Regions from separate parts of the Staphylococcus piscifermentans genome, predicted to be linked through region 2. Evidence: a T-box and tRNA genes for the amino acid it is inferred to sense, from the RefSeq annotation. Region 2 holds a T-box; the other holds one or more tRNA genes.
The links. The T-box of region 2 lies ahead of alaS (alanine--tRNA ligase). A T-box ahead of a tRNA ligase gene usually reads a tRNA of that ligase, here a tRNA-Ala.
Positions count from the first base shown of each region.

Region 1: it has a tRNA-Ala gene. The T-box ahead of alaS (alanine--tRNA ligase) is inferred to sense a tRNA for this amino acid. The anticodon was not compared.

Region 1 is NZ_LT906447.1:1,162,154-1,171,874, forward strand. It holds gene CKV71_RS05250 (ABC transporter ATP-binding protein) at 1-608, shown strand, start outside; gene CKV71_RS05255 (FUSC family protein) at 659-1,759, opposite strand; gene CKV71_RS05260 (glutamate-1-semialdehyde 2,1-aminomutase) at 1,869-3,158, opposite strand; gene bcp (thioredoxin-dependent thiol peroxidase) at 3,241-3,696, shown strand; gene CKV71_RS05270 (phosphoglycerate dehydrogenase) at 3,702-4,652, shown strand; gene perR (peroxide-responsive transcriptional repressor PerR) at 4,746-5,201, shown strand; rRNA gene CKV71_RS05280 (16S ribosomal RNA) at 5,968-7,519, shown strand; tRNA gene CKV71_RS05285 (tRNA-Ile) at 7,614-7,690, shown strand; tRNA gene CKV71_RS05290 (tRNA-Ala) at 7,711-7,786, shown strand; rRNA gene CKV71_RS05295 (23S ribosomal RNA) at 7,952-9,721, shown strand, end outside.
Region 2 is NZ_LT906447.1:1,388,442-1,398,162, forward strand. It holds gene CKV71_RS12430 (hypothetical protein) at 1-97, shown strand, start outside; gene CKV71_RS06440 (CsbD family protein) at 159-365, shown strand; gene CKV71_RS06445 (LLM class flavin-dependent oxidoreductase) at 409-1,407, opposite strand; gene CKV71_RS06450 (cysteine desulfurase family protein) at 1,589-2,728, shown strand; gene mnmA (tRNA 2-thiouridine(34) synthase MnmA) at 2,731-3,843, shown strand; gene CKV71_RS06460 (tetratricopeptide repeat protein) at 3,950-4,618, shown strand; gene recD2 (SF1B family DNA helicase RecD2) at 4,622-7,030, shown strand; T-box leader at 7,092-7,265, shown strand; gene alaS (alanine--tRNA ligase) at 7,333-9,721, shown strand, end outside.

The DNA of each region.
Region 1 (9,721 bases), 230 kb from region 2:
GTGGCGGGAAATCAACTTTAATTAATTTAATTCCTAGATTTTATGATGCCACAGAAGGTGTCATTACCATCGACAAACATCCTGTTAAAGATTTCTTGCTTTCCAGCTTACGTAATCAGATAGGACTAGTGCAGCAAGATAATATTTTATTCTCAGATACTATCAGAGAAAATATTTTACTTGGTAAGCCTGGTGCCAGTGATGAAGAAGTGATTGAGGCAGCTAAACTAGCCAATGCTCATGACTTTATTATGAGTTTAACTGATGGATATGAAACTGAAGTAGGGGAACGCGGTGTCAAACTTTCAGGAGGACAGAAACAACGTATTTCTCTTGCAAGAATTTTCTTGAATAACCCGCCAATCATTATACTAGACGAAGCAACAAGTGCTTTAGACTTAGAAAGTGAAGCTATTATTCAAGAAGCTTTAGCACATCTTAGTGAAAATAGAACTACTTTAATTGTTGCGCATCGTCTTTCAACTATTACCCACGCTGATAAAATAGTAGTAGTTGAAAACGGACGTATTATTGAAACTGGCACGCATCAAGAATTGCTCGCAAAACAAGGTGCTTATCACCACCTTTACACAATTCAAGATTTATAAAAAGAAGGAGTATGACCACCTGGTTAAAGGGGGCATACTCCTTTTTGCTTCTATAAATCTAAATCTTCATCATCAATATCAATATCTGAATCATCTCGATGATATTCAAAATAACTTAATACAAGACGATCTAAATGTTCTAAATCATAACTGAACTCTTCAATGGCTGAGATAATCTGTAACAAATTGGAAACAGAGTAATCTGACTCGTTTTTCTTATCCACCATTTCACGTCTGAAAGCTTCCATTAATTCTAATTTCTGAGGATTATCTACAGATGATTGGAAGTTTTCGAAATCATAACGCGCTTTTTGGGCGATACTCAACATTATCTGGTCATACGAAGTCATTAAATCATCGAGCTCTAATTTAATTTGCAGCATTAAATCATTGCTGACTTGATGCAAATCATTTTGATAGCGATGCATTCTTCTTAATACATCGTATGCGCGTCTTGTAGTAATAACGACCTGTCTAAAGATAATCTTTTTACGATTCAATTCAGGCAAGTTCTTTTTAAACATCGTGCGCTCTTCTTTGTAATAATCGAAAAGCTGTTCTAAATTTTGTATGCGATTTTTGATAGACTGTGTATCTTCTTTAACGTGATGATATTCTGTCGTATCATTCAACACCAGTTTAATCCATTTGAAAATATCATTAGCGATATTCATAGAATTATAATAGAGTTTAGTCTCATATTTAGGTGGAAAGAAAGCTACATTAACAATAAATGAACTGAAAACCCCTATCATTACTAGAACGAAGCGAAAGAACGCTGCAGCATAGAAATTGCCTGTAGTACCGCCTTGTCCCATGATGATCAGCGCGGTTACGGTAGCTAAGGTTGCCACATGTTGAAGTTTAAATTGGAACAACATAGCAATAAGTATAATTACCGTTGCTCCCATTATAATAATATTATCTCCGAACAAGGCCACCATGATTACAGCTAGAATCGCACCGATGACATTACCTTGAAATTGGTCTTTAATAGTTTTATAGGAACGATAAACACTTGGTTGCATGGCAACAATTGCACCAATACCTGCTACGGTAGGTAACCCAGCACTTTTTGGAAGTAAAGATGCAATCAGCATCGCAAGGACAATTGCAATACCGGTCTTAAATATTCTGGCACCTAATTTCAAATTATTTGTGCTCCTTTTTTACTATTTATGCACGGTGTTATGCCGAAATTCCTTTCAACAATAATAACGTATAATAAAGTTATACAATGATTGGATATGAATTTCAAGTTTATTTCATTTGTGAAAAAGCGTAGTCAGCAGCACGTAATGTTTCTTCGATATCTGCATCGGTATGTTCAGTTGTTAAGAACCATGCTTCGAATTTTGAAGGTGCAAGGTTAATACCTTGATGCAGCATTAATTTGAAGAATTTAGCAAACGCATCGCCGTCTGCATTTTCTGCTTGGTCATAGTGTGTGACTTTTTCATCTGTGAAATAAAGTGTTAATGAACCATAAACTCGGTTAATTGTGGCAGTGATACCATGTTTTTCAATTAATTCGTTTAAACCGTCTTCTAATTTTTTACCTAACCGATCTAATTCTTCATAAACGCCATCTTGTTCTAATACTTCTAATAGCGCGATGCCAGCTTTCATTGAAAGAGGATTTCCTGCCATTGTACCAGCTTGATATGCAGGTCCTAATGGTGCGACTTGCTCCATAATATCTTGACGACCGCCGTAACCGCCGATTGGTAAACCTCCACCTACAATTTTGCCGAAAGCAGTTAGGTCAGGATAGACGTTTAGCAAGTCTTGAGCTGCGCCATAATGGAAACGAAAAGCTGTGATAACTTCATCATATACAACTAAACCGCCGTATTCGTGTGTAATGTCGTTAACTGCTTCTAAGAAACCAGGTTTAGGTTCTACCATTCCGAAGTTGCCGACGATTGGTTCTACTAATACTGCAGCGACTTCATTACCCCAATGTTCCATTGCTTCTTTATATGCTTCGATATCATTGAAAGGTACTGTAATCACTTCTTGAGCAACGCTTTTAGGCACGCCAGCTGAGTCTGGAGAACCTAATTGAGAAGGGCCGCTTCCTGCAGCAACTAATACTAAATCTGAATGCCCATGATAAGAACCAGCAAATTTAATAATTTTATTGCGGTTAGTATAAGCACGTGCTACACGGATAGTAGTCATTACAGCTTCAGTACCTGAGTTCACAAAACGCATTTTTTCTAATGATGGAATAGCTTCACGTAATTTTTTAGCAAATTCGATTTCAAGTTCTGTCGGAGTACCATATAACACGCCTTTAGCTGCTTGTTCTTGAATTGCTTTAGTGATATGAGGATGTGCATGTCCAGTGATAATAGGGCCATATGCTTGCAGGTAGTCAATATAGCGATTTCCATCTACGTCATATAAATATTGACCTTTACCTTCTTTCATTACGACAGGTGCACCTCCACCTACAGCTTTATATGAACGAGAAGGTGAATTGACACCTCCTAAAATATACTCGTCTGATAAGCTTTGAAGTCGTTCGCTTTCAGTAAATTCCATGATTTATCAACCTCTTTTAATTTAATATTTACGTCTCTTATCGTATCATATAATTAACTATAACAAGAAGAAGGGTGAGCATATGTTAGAAAAAGGAGAAAAATTTCCAGAATTTGCATTAGAAAATCAAGATGGTGAAGTCATTACTAATGAAACATTAAAAGGCAGCAAAGCAATTCTTTATTTTTATCCTAGAGATAATACACCAGGTTGTACAACAGAAGCATGTGACTTCCGAGATAATATGGCTATGTTCAATGATTTAGACATCGCTGTTTATGGAATTAGCGGAGACTCTAAGAAAAAGCATCAGAATTTTATTGCTAAGCATGATTTGAATTTTGATTTATTGGTGGATGAAGATTATAAATTAGCGGAGAAAACTGGTGTGTATCAATTGAAGAAAAGTTTTGGTAAAGAATCAATGGGTATCGTGAGAACTACATTTGTGATTGACGAAAATGGTACAGTAACCCATGTAATTGAAAAGGTAAAAGTTAAAGAACAAATGAATCAATTAAAAGAAATGCTGGGGTGAGAAATTTGAAAGTTCTTTCATTAAATAGATTGAAAGATGCTGAAAAGCTTTTAGAAGATACTTTTCCTGATGTAGAATTTGTTTTTCGTAAAAATGTAGAGGAAATAGATGAAGCGGATAAAAAAGACGCTGAAATAGTGATTGGATACAGTGGCAAAGCTGACCAAGCATTCTTTGAAGGGATGCCGAAGTTAAGATGGGTAGCATGGTATGCAGCAGGTGTGAATAATCTTCCGTTAGACTATTTTAAGGAGAAGGATATTCTATTAACTAATGCCTCTGGAGTACATGCTAAACAGATGAGTCAATTTATCTTTGCCTATATTTTAGATGACTATAAAAAAATGGCAATTTCAAGACGCAATCAAGATCAGAAAATATATGATTCTAAATTGACGGGTGAAAGAGTAGATGGACAAACTATTTTAATGTTAGGTACTGGTACTATTCCTCAAGCAACAGCACACTTGGCTCAAGCTTTTGGTATGACTGTTGAAGGTGTGAATACGACAGGACATCCAGTTAAAGATTTTGATCATGTTTATCCAATTAAAGATTTAGATGAAGTATTGCCGAATGCAGATATTGTAGTCAATGTTTTACCTTCAACTGCTGATACCTATCATTTACTAGGTGATAAGGAATTTAAAGCTATGAAAGATAGCGCGTTGTTTATTAATGTAGGAAGAGGCACTATTACTTCAGAACAAACATTGATAGAAGCATTGAAGAATCATCAAATCCGTCATGCTTATGCAGATGTTTTTGAAAATGAACCGTTAACAAGCGATAGTCCTTTATATGATGTTGAAAATATAACAATTACAGCGCATATTACTGGTAATTATAGAGAAAACTTTAAAGATGCTAGTAATATATTTATCAAAAATTTCAAGCATTTTCTCAATAACGGTGATGTAGTTGAGAATAAGGTGGATCTAGATAAAGGATATTAAGCAAAAATTGTACAATCATTGACATTTCGCTATCTTAACCGTTATATTAATATTAAGTAATAATTATTATTAAGTAGAAAGACGGTGGATTAGATGAGTGCAGAAATGGAATCTATTGAACATCAATTAGAGGACTCGATTGCATCTTTAAGAAACGCCGGAATCAGAATTACACCGCAAAGACAAGCTATCTTAAGATTTTTGATTTCAAGTGATACTCATCCAACTGCAGATGAAATTTATCAGGCACTGTCACCAGATTTTCCAAACATAAGTGTTGCGACAATTTATAATAACTTGCGTGTGTTTAAGAAAACAGGTATTGTCAACGAACTGACATATGGAGATGCATCTAGTCGCTTTGATTTTAATACACATAATCATTATCACGTAATTTGTGAAAACTGCGGAAAGATTGTTGACTTTCATTATCCGCAACTTCACGAAGTAGAACATTTAGCCCAACATGTAACAGGTTTCAAAATTTCCCATCATAGAATGGAAATCTATGGACTATGTCCAGAATGCCAAGAAAAAGAAGATCAATAAAAAGGTGAATACTCGATTCATTAAAGAAGAAATAGGAAAAAATAATTGATTAAGAATTATTTAGTGCCTATATAGGTAAAGCTGATCAGAATAGAGTTTAGTTTGATACAAGTAAACAATTATTCAAACAGTGGCTGCCTATTCAAAAAGCAGTCTGAGACATAAATATCTCAGACTGCTTCTTTTTATATTTCGTTTTCTAATGAATTTGAAGGAAGTTAACAGCTTTTTAATAAAAAGGGAGGCATATGAAAGTATTCATTTTTGAAAGGAAATGAATAAGTACACAAAATTTGAAAAGAAGAGGAGTACTGAATTACACGAATTGCACCATTGCACATCTAACAATGCAATCAATCACACAAGAGGTAATATTATACGAAAATTATTTAAGATTTTTATTGACTCATTCATTGCATCTTGATATGATGAATAGGTCGTTGAAACGGCACAGTAAATTTCAGATTGAGTTTTAAAAGTTCTAATTAAAAACTTTAACAAAGTGTAAATTTTACTATTGATTCTCGCTTGCAAACATTATAGAATGTTTATTGTTGAGAAAAACGAACGAGACAGAACGAAAAAAACAAATTAAAAAAGTTCTTGACTTCGCTTTTCAAGTTTGATATAATAGTTAAATGTAACACGAAAAAATGAACATTGAAAACTGAATGACAATATGTCAACGTTAATTCCAATTAACAAACGTCTTAAGACGTTTTAAAACAAATTAGTTTTTATGAGCTAGTCAAACAAATCATAAACTTTTATGGAGAGTTTGATCCTGGCTCAGGATGAACGCTGGCGGCGTGCCTAATACATGCAAGTCGAGCGAACAGACGAGGAGCTTGCTCCTCTGACGTTAGCGGCGGACGGGTGAGTAACACGTGGGTAACCTACCTATAAGACTGGAATAACTCCGGGAAACCGGGGCTAATGCCGGATAATATGCGGAACCGCATGGTTCCGCAATGAAAGACGGTTTTGCTGTCACTTATAGATGGACCCGCGCCGTATTAGCTAGTTGGTAAGGTAACGGCTTACCAAGGCAACGATACGTAGCCGACCTGAGAGGGTGATCGGCCACACTGGAACTGAGACACGGTCCAGACTCCTACGGGAGGCAGCAGTAGGGAATCTTCCGCAATGGGCGAAAGCCTGACGGAGCAACGCCGCGTGAGTGATGAAGGTCTTCGGATCGTAAAACTCTGTTATTAGGGAAGAACAAGTGCGTAGGTAACTATGCGCACCTTGACGGTACCTAATCAGAAAGCCACGGCTAACTACGTGCCAGCAGCCGCGGTAATACGTAGGTGGCAAGCGTTATCCGGAATTATTGGGCGTAAAGCGCGCGTAGGCGGTTTTTTAAGTCTGATGTGAAAGCCCACGGCTCAACCGTGGAGGGTCATTGGAAACTGGAAAACTTGAGTGCAGAAGAGGAAAGTGGAATTCCATGTGTAGCGGTGAAATGCGCAGAGATATGGAGGAACACCAGTGGCGAAGGCGACTTTCTGGTCTGCAACTGACGCTGATGTGCGAAAGCGTGGGGATCAAACAGGATTAGATACCCTGGTAGTCCACGCCGTAAACGATGAGTGCTAAGTGTTAGGGGGTTTCCGCCCCTTAGTGCTGCAGCTAACGCATTAAGCACTCCGCCTGGGGAGTACGGCCGCAAGGCTGAAACTCAAAGGAATTGACGGGGACCCGCACAAGCGGTGGAGCATGTGGTTTAATTCGAAGCAACGCGAAGAACCTTACCAAATCTTGACATCCTTTGACCGCTCTAGAGATAGAGTCTTCCCCTTCGGGGGACAAAGTGACAGGTGGTGCATGGTTGTCGTCAGCTCGTGTCGTGAGATGTTGGGTTAAGTCCCGCAACGAGCGCAACCCTTAAGCTTAGTTGCCAGCATTAAGTTGGGCACTCTAAGTTGACTGCCGGTGACAAACCGGAGGAAGGTGGGGATGACGTCAAATCATCATGCCCCTTATGATTTGGGCTACACACGTGCTACAATGGACAGTACAAAGGGCAGCGAAACCGCGAGGTCAAGCAAATCCCATAAAGCTGTTCTCAGTTCGGATTGTAGTCTGCAACTCGACTACATGAAGCTGGAATCGCTAGTAATCGTAGATCAGCATGCTACGGTGAATACGTTCCCGGGTCTTGTACACACCGCCCGTCACACCACGAGAGTTCGTAACACCCGAAGCCGGTGGAGTAACCTTTTAGGAGCTAGCCGTCGAAGGTGGGACGAATGATTGGGGTGAAGTCGTAACAAGGTAGCCGTATCGGAAGGTGCGGCTGGATCACCTCCTTTCTAAGGATATATACGGAACAGTTTCAATAGAAACTGACGGAATAACGTGACATATTGTATTCAGTTTTGAATGTTTATTCATTCATTATTAAATGGGCCTATAGCTCAGCTGGTTAGAGCGCACGCCTGATAAGCGTGAGGTCGGTGGTTCGAGTCCACTTAGGCCCACCATTTAAATTTAATACATGTATGGGGGCTTAGCTCAGCTGGGAGAGCGCCTGCTTTGCACGCAGGAGGTCAGCGGTTCGATCCCGCTAGTCTCCACCATATAAGATTTTAAATTGTACATTGAAAACTAGATAAGTAAGTAAAAATAGATTTTACCAAGCAAAACCGAGTGAATTAGAGTTTTAAAAGCTTTATTCATTTAAATGAATCGCTAGTAATCGATTTGCCTACGGCAAAGAAGATTACTCACATAATTAATAACGTGATTAAGTTATTAAGGGCGCACGGTGGATGCCTTGGCACTAGAAGCTGATGAAGGACGTTACTAACGACGATATGCTTTGGGTAGCTGTAAGTAAGCGTTGATCCAGAGATTTCCGAATGGGGGAACCCAGCACAAGTTATGTTGTGTTATCGACATGTGAATACATAGCATGTCCGAAGGCAGACGCGGAGAACTGAAACATCTTAGTACCCGCAGGAAGAGAAAGAAAACTCGATTCCCTGAGTAGCGGCGAGCGAAACGGGAAGAGCCCAAACCAATGAGCTTGCTCATTGGGGTTGTAGGACACTCTATACGGAGTTACAAAAGAATTGATTAGACGAATCGTACTGGAAAGTCGAACCAGAGAAGGTAAGAGTCCTGTAGTCGAAAGTCAATTCTCTCCTGAGTGGATCCTGAGTACGACGGAGCACGTGAAATTCCGTCGGAATCCGGGAGGACCATCTCCCAAGGCTAAATACTCTCTAGTGACCGATAGTGAACCAGTACCGTGAGGGAAAGATGAAAAGTACCCCGGAAGGGGAGTGAAAGAGAACTTGAAACCGTGTGCTTACAAGTAGTCAGAGCCCGTTAATGGGTGATGGCGTGCCTTTTGTAGAATGAACCGGCGAGTTACGATCTGATGCAAGGTTAAGCAGCGAATGCGGAGCCGCAGCGAAAGCGAGTCTGAACAGGGCGTTGAGTATTTGGTCGTAGACCCGAAACCAGGTGATCTACCCTTGGTCAGGTTGAAGTTCAGGTAACACTGAATGGAGGACCGAACCGACTTACGTTGAAAAGTGAGCGGATGAACTGAGGGTAGCGGAGAAATTCCAATCGAACCTGGAGATAGCTGGTTCTCTCCGAAATAGCTTTAGGGCTAGCCTCAAGTGATGATTGTTGGAGGTAGAGCACTGTTTGGACGAGGGGCCCCTCTCGGGTTACCGAATTCAGACAAACTCCGAATGCCAATCAATTTAACTTGGGAGTCAGAACGTGGGTGATAAGGTCCATGTTCGAAAGGGAAACAGCCCAGACCACCAGCTAAGGTCCCAAAATATATGTTAAGTGGCAAAGGATGTGGTATTGCCCAGACAACTAGGATGTTGGCTTAGAAGCAGCCATCATTTAAAGAGTGCGTAATAGCTCACTAGTCGAGTGACACTGCGCCGAAAATGTACCGGGGCTAAACATATTACCGAAGCTGTGGACTGTCCTTCGGACAGTGGTAGGAGAGCGTTCTAAGGGCGTCGAAGCATGATCGCAAGGACATGTGGAGCGCTTAGAAGTGAGAATGCCGGTGTGAGTAGCGAAAGATGGGTGAGAATCCCATCCACCGATTGACTAAGGTTTCCAGAGGAAGGCTCGTCCGCTCTGGGTTAGTCGGGTCCTAAGCCGAGGCCGACAGGCGTAGGCGATGGATAACAGGTTGATATTCCTGTACCGCCAATAATCGTTTTAAGCGATGGGGGGACACAGTAGGATAGGCGAAGCGTGCTGTTGGAGTGCACGTCCAAGCAGTAAGACTGAATGGTAGGCAAATCCGCCATTCATAAGGTCAAGCTGTGATGGGGAGAGGAAACATGTTTTCCTCGAGTCGTTGATTTCACACTGTCGAGAAAAGCCTCTAGCTAGAGATTTGGCGCCCGTACCGCAAACCGACACAGGTAGTCAAGATGAGAATTCTAAGGTGAGCGAGAGAACTCTCGTTAAGGAACTCGGCAAAATGACCCCGTAACTTCGGGAGAAGGGGTGCTCTTTAGGGTTCACGC
Region 2 (9,721 bases):
AGAACATGAATCTAATAAAGAGAAGGGTCAGCATGTTATGGATGAAATGCACGATGAATTAGTAAAACACGGTGGTCCAGATAAACCGAGCAAATAATGTTTAATGTACGACTTTAAAGGTAAATAAATATCTGAAATAACTTTTGGAGGGATTCATAATGGCTAACAAAGAAGAAAATAAATTCGAACAAGCAAAAGGCAATGTAAAAGAAACAGTAGGCAACGCTACTGATAATAAAGATTTAGAAAATGAAGGTAAAGCAGATAAAACTTCTGGTAAAATTAATGAAAAAGTAGATGAAGCTGCTGATAAAGTCAAAGACTTCACTGATAAAGTCAAAGATAAATTCAATAAAGATAAATAAGTATGTAAACAAAAAAACGCCCGAAAATGGGCGTTTTTTTATGCTATAATTTTTCGATGACATTTTTCAAACGTTTATACGATTCTGTTTGTTTATCTTGATCATAGATATAGCTGACAGCCATCAGTTCATCAATCTCTCCATAGAAATCGATAAAATCTTCTAGCTGTGCTTTCACAGTTTCTTCAGAACCGATTAAAGAATCTTGAGCACGTTTTTCTGCCATCTGCAATTCAGCAGGCGTTAAAAGTGAAGCTAAATCATCAGTTGGCGGTTGCAGTGGCTGCATTCTGCCTCGTGCAATACTAATCATCACTTGTGCTAATGAAGTTGATAGTTTTTTAGCTTCCTCATCTGTATCAGCTACGATAGCATTTAAACATACAATAACATATGGTTTATCAAGTACGTCAGAAGGCTCAAATAACTCTTTGTAAATTTCAATAGCATCTTTCATTTGTTGCGGTGCAAAATGTCCTGCAAATACGTACGGCAATCCTTGTCTAGCTGCTAAATGTGCAGAGTCTGTAGAAGAACCTAAGATATATAAAGGAACATTTTTGTTAACAGCGGGATAAGCGCGTACATAGCCTTGTTGTTTTTCAGGGCCGAAAAATTTCTGTAGTTGAGCGACTTCTTCAGGGAATGCATAAACGCCATTGTGTTGATCGCGTCTTAAAGCACTAGCAGTCATCATATCTGTACCAGGAGCACGGCCAAGTCCCAAATCAACGCGATTTGGGTAAATAGTTTCTAATGTACCGAACTGTTCAGCAACGACTAATGGTGCGTGGTTTGGAAGCATAATCCCTCCAGAACCTACACGGATATTTGAAGTTTGCGCTAAAGTATGTTGGATAAGCAATACAGTTGCTGAACTAACTAAATTGGGTGCATTGTGATGTTCTGCAATCCAATAACGTTCATAGTCCAGTTCATCTAAATCCTGAGCAAGTTTAACCATATCATCAATTGCTTCTTTTTCATTGCCACCTTCGCGAATAGGTACTAAGTTTAAAGCGGAAAGTTTAATATCACTCACAAATTTAGCCTCCTTATATAATTTATGCCCTCATTATAACAGTGGTTTGTAAAAGAAAATATTTAATTGCTTATCAAAATAGCTCATGGTGTTATAATTAAATCAAGCAGAGCACTAGAAAAATTGACATGTTGGTGCTAGAATTGGAACATTGATAAAATTGTGAGGAAGTGTCTGACTAATGGAAGTATATGCAGATTATGCAGCAACTACTCCTGTGAAACCAGAAGTTATAGAGAAAATGATGGAGTTATATTCGCATCATTATGGTAATCCGTCATCTATTCATAGTGTCGGCAGAGATGCGCGCCAGTATTTAGATGCAGCACGTAGAGAAATGGGTTCTCTTTTAGGGGCAAAGCCTAATGAGATTATTTTTACCAGTGGTGCAACTGAATCTAATAATACTGCAATTAAGGGTCTAGCTTATGCAAACCAGCATAAGGGCAAGCACATGATTACTTCTAAGATTGAACATCATTCTGTTTTGCATGTCTTTGAACAACTTGAACGCGAGGGATTCGAAGTTACTTATCTGGATGTTGACCGAGAAGGCATTGTGGATTTAGCACAACTTAAAGAAGCGATGCGCGAAGATACCATATTAGTATCTATTATGTTTGTAAATAATGAAGTCGGCACTGTCCAACCGATGTATGAAATAGAAGAAATTGTAAAGCAATGTGATGCAATGTTGCATGTTGACGCGGTGCAAGCTATAGAACATTTGCCTATTAAATTTGATGAATTTCAGTTTGACAGTATGAGTTTAACTGCACATAAATTCGGCGGTCCAAAGGGCGTAGGTGCTTTATTAGTAAAAGAAAAAACACCCATAAAATTTTCTCAGCTTGGCGGTAGTCAAGAAACCAAACGTCGTGCGGGAACTGAAAATGTATCTCAAATTGCTGGAATGGCAGAAGCATTGAAAATTGCTGCAGCTCATCGTGACGAAAATAATATTCATTTAATGAATCTAAAAGAGTTATTTTTAGTGCAATTGCAAGAACGTAGTATTCCTTTTGAAGTCAATGGTTCCATGACGGATACCACGGGACATGTGTTAAATATCTATTTCCCTTTTATTGACGTAGAAACGATGTTGACTTTGTTAGATTTAGCTAACATCAGTGTATCATCAGGCTCAGCTTGTACTGCAGGTTCTACTATGCCGTCACACGTGTTAGAAGCTATGTATGGCGAAGATCCAAGAACAAAACAATCTATCCGCTTCAGTTTCAATGAACTGACAACTGAATTGGAAATAAAATATATCGTAGCAGAAATTCAAAAGATTTATCATAGATTTAAGGAGGAATAAACTTGAGCAACCAAGATACAAGAGTTGTTGTCGGTATGTCAGGCGGCGTTGATAGTTCGGTTACAGCATATTTGCTGAAAGAGCAAGGCTATGACGTCATCGGTATCTTCATGAAAAACTGGGATGACACCGATGAAAATGGTGTTTGTACAGCAACTGAAGATTATAATGATGTAATTGCTGTCTGCAACCAAATCGGCATCCCTTATTATGCTGTTAACTTTGAACAAGAATACTGGGATAAAGTATTTACTTATTTCCTAGATGAATATAAAAAAGGACGTACCCCTAATCCAGATGTAATGTGCAATAAAGAAATTAAATTCAAAGCATTTTTAGATCATGCAATGAAGTTAGGTGCAGATTATGTTGCAACAGGACATTATGCACAAGTGAGACGGGATAAAAATGGAAATGTTGAAATGTTGCGTGGTGTAGACAACAATAAAGACCAAACCTATTTCTTGAATCAATTGACACATAAACAATTATCAAAAGTCATGTTCCCGTTAGGTGGTATGGAAAAATCTGAAGTACGTCGTATTGCAGCTGAACAAGATTTAGCAACAGCTAAGAAAAAAGACTCCACAGGTATCTGTTTTATCGGAGAACGTAATTTCAAAGAATTCTTATCCAATTATTTACCAGCGCAATCAGGCGATATGCGTACGTTAAATGGTAAGAAAATGGGTACACACAGTGGCTTAATGTACTATACAATCGGCCAACGCCATGGTTTAGGTATCGGCGGAGATGGAGATCCGTGGTTTGTAGTCGGTAAAAACTTAGAAGACAATGTTTTATATGTAGAACAAGGTTTCCATCATGATGCACTTTACAGTGATTACTTAATTGCATCAGATGTTTCACTTGTGAATGATATCGATTTAGCAAACGGCTTAGAATGTACAGCAAAATTCAGATATCGCCAAAAAGATACAAAAGTTACAGTTACAAGTATCGGAGAAAACCAAATTCGCGTAGACTTTGATGAACCTGTGCGTGCGATTACGCCTGGACAAGCAGTAGTGCTATACGATGGAGATGTATGTCTCGGTGGTGCAACGATTGATGATGTCTATAAAGAAGCAGGTCAATTAACATATATTGTATAAAGGAATAGTAGAGAGACGAGACAATACCTCGTCTCTTTTTTTACATAAAATGCTTTATTTCTGTTAAAATATATATTTGAATCGAGATAGAAATGAGGACTGAAAAATGGAACAAGAAGCAATCTATCAACTCATAAAAGAAGGCAAATTTGAAGAAGCTTTAAAAGCTTTATTTGAAAATATAGAACAAAACCCTGAAGCTATTGAAAACTATATTAATTCAGGAATCTTGCTTGCTGAAGCTGGAGAAGTAGAAAAAGCAGAGAAATTTTTCCAAAAAGCTTTAACTATTAATCCTGATAATGGTGCAATTTATTATAATCTGGCAAATGTTTACTATAATGCTGAAAGCTATAATGATGCGATTAAATTATATCAGCAAGCTTTGCAAAAAGGAGTAGATGAAGCGGATACCAATTATATGATTGGTATGTCATTCAATCAATTAGGCGCATTCAAAGAAGCGTTGCCATTTTTAATGCGGGCAGCTGAACTTGATGAGAAGAATGATGAAGAAATTCAATTTCAATATGGTTTAGTATTGTGCCATTTAGAAATGTTCGACGCTGCAATACAGCAGTTAGATAAAGTGCTAAATATCAATTCTGAAAATACAGATGCGCTTTATAATCGTGGTCTTGCAGGCTATATGCAATCTGAAAATACTAACGATGCTCTGCCATATTTTGAACGCGCAGTCAAAATTGATCCTCAGCATTTGTTAAGTCAGCACGCAATTAAAACGTTTAAACAACTTGAGCAAGAGGAGGAATAACACTTGAGCAACCCTACATTATTTGATTACTCTATGGTCAAAGGTACGGTCGAAGCCATTCTTTTTCAAAATAAAGAAAACTTCTATACTGTGCTGAAAGTAGATCCTATTGAAACGAATGAAGAATTTGATAGTATGCCGACAATTGTAGGGTTCTTTCCTGAAATTGCAGAAGGTGATGTGTATACCTTCAAAGGACAAGCGGTTACACACCCGAAGTATGGCAAACAGTTGAAAGCAGAAACCTTTGAAAAAGAATTACCGCAAACAAAAGATGCTATTGTCAGTTATTTGTCTAGTGATTTATTTAAAGGTATCGGAAAGAAAACAGCAGAAAATATTGTCGCTACACTTGGCGAAAACGCGATTAATAAAATTTTGGATAACGAAGAAGCTTTGGCTGAAGTCCCACATTTATCTAAGAAAAAGCAAAAACAAATTGCCGAACAAATCTATAGTAACCAAGAAGTAGAAAAGATTATGATACGTCTGCATGATTTAGGTTTCGGCCCTAAATTATCTATGAATATTTATCAGGTCTATCAAGTAGAGACATTATCGGAAATTGAAAAGAATCCATATCAGCTGGTCTATGATGTGAAAGGTGTCGGTTTTAATAAAGCTGACACTTTAGCTAAAAATCTTGGGATAGAATACAACGACCCCGAGCGATTGAAAGCTGGCTTATTGTATACCATTGAAGAAGAATGTATTAAACAAGGCCACACTTATTTGCCGAAAGATTATGTCATAGAAGCCTCTCAAGATACGTTATCGCAAGTACATAGCGAATCTATTGATGCTAAATTGTTGGAAGAGATGATTTTGCAACTGACAGAGGAAGAGAAGCTGGTGGAAGCGGATGAAACCCTTTCTGTTCCAAGTTTATATTATTCCGAAGTGAAAAGTGTACAGAATTTATATCGTATAGAAGCACATCAAACCAAATTAGAAACTATCGAGCAATCAGACTTGCAGATGCATATCGGTGAAATTGAAGATATGAATAAAGTGAATTATGCCGCTTCGCAAAAGGAAGCCTTAGAGACTGCAATCAATTCTAAAGTAATGCTGCTGACTGGCGGTCCAGGTACAGGGAAAACTACGGTTATCAAAGGGATTGTGGAACTTTACGCAGAAATCCACGGTTTATCGCTCGATTATGATGATTATAATGAAGACGATTATCCTATCGCCTTAGCAGCGCCTACAGGACGAGCCGCTAAAAGATTACAAGAATCTACGGGTTTAGAAGCCATGACGATTCATCGTTTGATTGGTTGGAGTCAAGAAACGAAACCAGAAGATGTATTAGAAAATGAAATTAATGCTAAGTTGATTATCATTGATGAAATGTCGATGGTAGATACTTGGTTGTTCCATCAATTTTTAAATGCCGTACCGATTGATGCGCAAGTTATTCTAGTTGGTGATGAAGACCAATTACCTTCTGTAGGACCAGGTCAAGTCTTTAAGGACTTGATTGATTCTAAAGTGATACCACGCGTGAATTTGACCGAAGTTTATCGGCAACAAGATGGTTCAAGCATTATCGAATTAGCGCATAAAATGAAATTAGGACAACCAATTGATATTACTCAACGCTTCCATGATCGCAGTTTCATCCCATGCAGTGCCGATCAGATTCCTGATGTCGTTAATAAAGTAGTGACTTCCGCTGTTAAAAAAGGATATGATATGAGCGATATACAGGTGCTAGCACCTATGTATAGAGGAAGCGCAGGTATTAAACGCTTAAATAAAGTACTTCAAGATATCTTGAACCCTAAAGAAGAAGATACTCGAGAAATAGAATTTGGCGATGTTGTTTTTCGAAAAGGCGATAAAGTACTACAACTAGTGAACCGTCCGAATGATAATATCTTCAATGGTGATATTGGAGTTATTCAAGGTATTTTCTGGGCAAAAGAAAATGAATTAAATAAAGACGTCTTGGTTGTGGATTTTGAAGGTAATGAAATCACTTTTACGAAACAAGACATGATGGAATTGACGCATGCTTACTGTACTTCAATTCATAAAGCACAAGGTTCAGAGTTTCCAATCGTGATTATGCCGATTGTTAAACAGTATTATCGTATGCTGCAACGACCGATTATCTATACAGGTTTGACTCGCGCAAAACAATCATTAGTCTTTTTAGGAGACAGCCAAGCCTTTGATATTGGAATGCAAACGTACGGACAGGTGCGTATGACCCGCATGGCACAACTACTGCGCGATTATTTCGGCACGGAAGCATCGTCAAGTGAAACTGAAGAGAACCATTCAACTTCAACTGCAGAACAAAATACTAAAGTCATCGAACTGTCAGAAGCTACTATTTTCAAAATCGATCCGATGATTGGAATGGGCGATGTTACACCTTATAGTTTTGCGCCTGAAAAATAAAGTCACCTTCGAAACAACATATAATTGACATTTAAGCACCATCCATCTAAAATAAAATTAAATTCACATAAAGATGAGTAGTCAATGTACTATGCTTGAGAGAGGTGCCGGTTGGTGAAAGGTATCGCAAACATTGATGAACGCTACTTTATGTCAGTCCGTATAAACAATGAGTGATGTGTAGTGTGGATTGTACACATAACTAGGGTGGTACCGCGATACATTCGTCCCTTTTTGGATGAATGTATTTTTTTATGCTCAAGTATACGGAGCTTATCATCGTAAATTAGGAGTGAGGATATATGAAGCAATTGAAAGCTAGTGAAATCAGACAAAATTTTATTGATTATTTTAAAGAACAGGGACATATGGTAGAACCTTCCGCACCGCTTGTACCGATTAATGATGATTCTTTATTATGGATCAACTCAGGTGTTGCAACACTGAAAAAATACTTTGACGGTCGTGAAATTCCGAAAAAACCAAGAATTGTCAACTCTCAAAAAGCCATTAGAACCAATGATATTGAAAATGTAGGATTCACTGCACGCCACCATACATTTTTCGAAATGCTTGGCAACTTTTCTATCGGTGATTATTTCAAACGTGAAGCGATTGAATTTGCTTGGGAATTTTTAACAAGTGATCGTTGGATGGGAATGGAACCTGAAAAATTATATGTAACGATTCATCCTGAGGATACAGAAGCGTATGATTTATGGCATGATGTTATCGGATTAGAAGAAAGTCGTATTATTCGTATCGAAGGCAATTTCTGGGATATCGGTGAAGGTCCATCTGGTCCGAACACAGAAATTTTCTATGATCGTGGACCAGAATATGGTAAAGACGATCCAGCTGAAGAAATGTACCCTGGCGGTGAAAATGAACGTTACCTTGAAGTGTGGAACTTAGTATTCAGTGAATTTAATCATAATAAAGATCATACCTATACTCCGCTTCCCAATAAAAATATTGATACCGGCATGGGTCTGGAACGTATGGCTTCTATCGCGCAAAATGTACGTACCAACTACGAAACAGACTTGTTTATGCCGATTATTGAAGATGTAGAACAAATTTCAGGTAAAAAATATCAAGAAAATGCAGAACAAGATGTTGCTTTTAAAGTCATTGCAGACCATATCCGTACAATTGCCTTTGCTATTGGTGATGGTGCTTTACCTGCAAACGAAGGACGCGGATATGTATTACGTCGCTTGTTGCGTCGTGCAGTACGTTTCAGTCAATCTCTAGATATTAATGAGCCATTCATGTATCGCTTAGTCGACACAGTAGCAGAGATTATGGAACCTTATTACCCAGAAGTGAAACAAAAAGCAGATTTCATCAAACGTGTTATTAAATCTGAAGAAGAACGTTTCCACGAAACATTAGAAGAAGGTTTAGCTATCTTGAACGATATGATTAAAGAGGCTAAAGCTGGCGGTAATGTGATCAATGGTAAAGATGCTTTCAAATTATATGATACGTACGGTTTCCCAATTGAATTAACAGAAGAAATTGCCGATAACGAAGGTTTAACTGTAGATATGAAAACCTTCGAAGCGGAAATGCAAAAACAAAGAGATCGTGCTCGTCAAGCACGTCAAAAATCAGAATCTATGCAAATCCAAAGTGAAGTATTAAAAAATATCACTACAGCAAGTACGTTTACAGGCTATGATGTGATGGATCAAAACACTAAAATTACAGACATCATTGTAAACGGTGAACGTGTAGAGAAAGCAGACGCTGGCGATACGGTATTCTTTGTACTTGAACAAACACCATTTTACGCTGTCAGCGGTGGACAAGTGGCTGACCAAGGTACAGTGAGCAACGAAAACTTTGAAATTGAAGTGACAGAAGTGACGAAAGCTCCAAATGGTCAAAACTTGCATAAAGGTGTAGTTCAATTCGGACAAGTATCTGAAGGTGCGGAAGTTGAAGCTTCAGTGAACCATGCAGATCGTCGCGACATTAAGAAAAACCATAGTGCGACTCACTTATTGCATGCCGCTTTAAAAGAAGTACTAGGTGATCACGTGAATCAGGCGGGTTCTCTAGTTGAAGGCGACCGATTACGTTTCGACTTTTCACACTTTGGTCCAGTAACAGAAGAAGAATTAGAACAAGTTGAACGCCGTGTTAATGAGGAAATTTGGAAAGGCATTGATGTGACTATCAAAGAAATGCCGATAGAAGAAGCGAAAGCATCTGGAGCAATGGCATTATTCGGAGAAAAATATGGCGATATTGTGCGTGTAGTAGATATGTCACCATTCTCTATTGAATTATGTGGTGGTATTCACGTTAACAACACATCTGAGATTGGTTTATTCAAGATTGTCAGTGAATCAGGAACTGGTGCAGGCGTACGCCGTATTGAAGCATTAACTGGTAAAGCTGCTTTCTTATATCTTGAAGCTATCCAAAATAAATTTAAAGCAGTTAAGCACCAAGTAAAAGCTAAAGAAGATGACCAAGTAGCTGAAAAAGTAAATCAACTCATCGACAACGAAAAACAATTGCATAAACAATTAGAACAACGTAATCAAGAAATCACTGCATTGAAAATGGGTAATATTGATGATCAAGTAGAAGAAATGAACGGCTTGAAAGTCTTAGCCTTGCAAGTAGAAGCTGAAAATGCAAAAGCATTACGTCAGACAATGGATGATTTCAAAT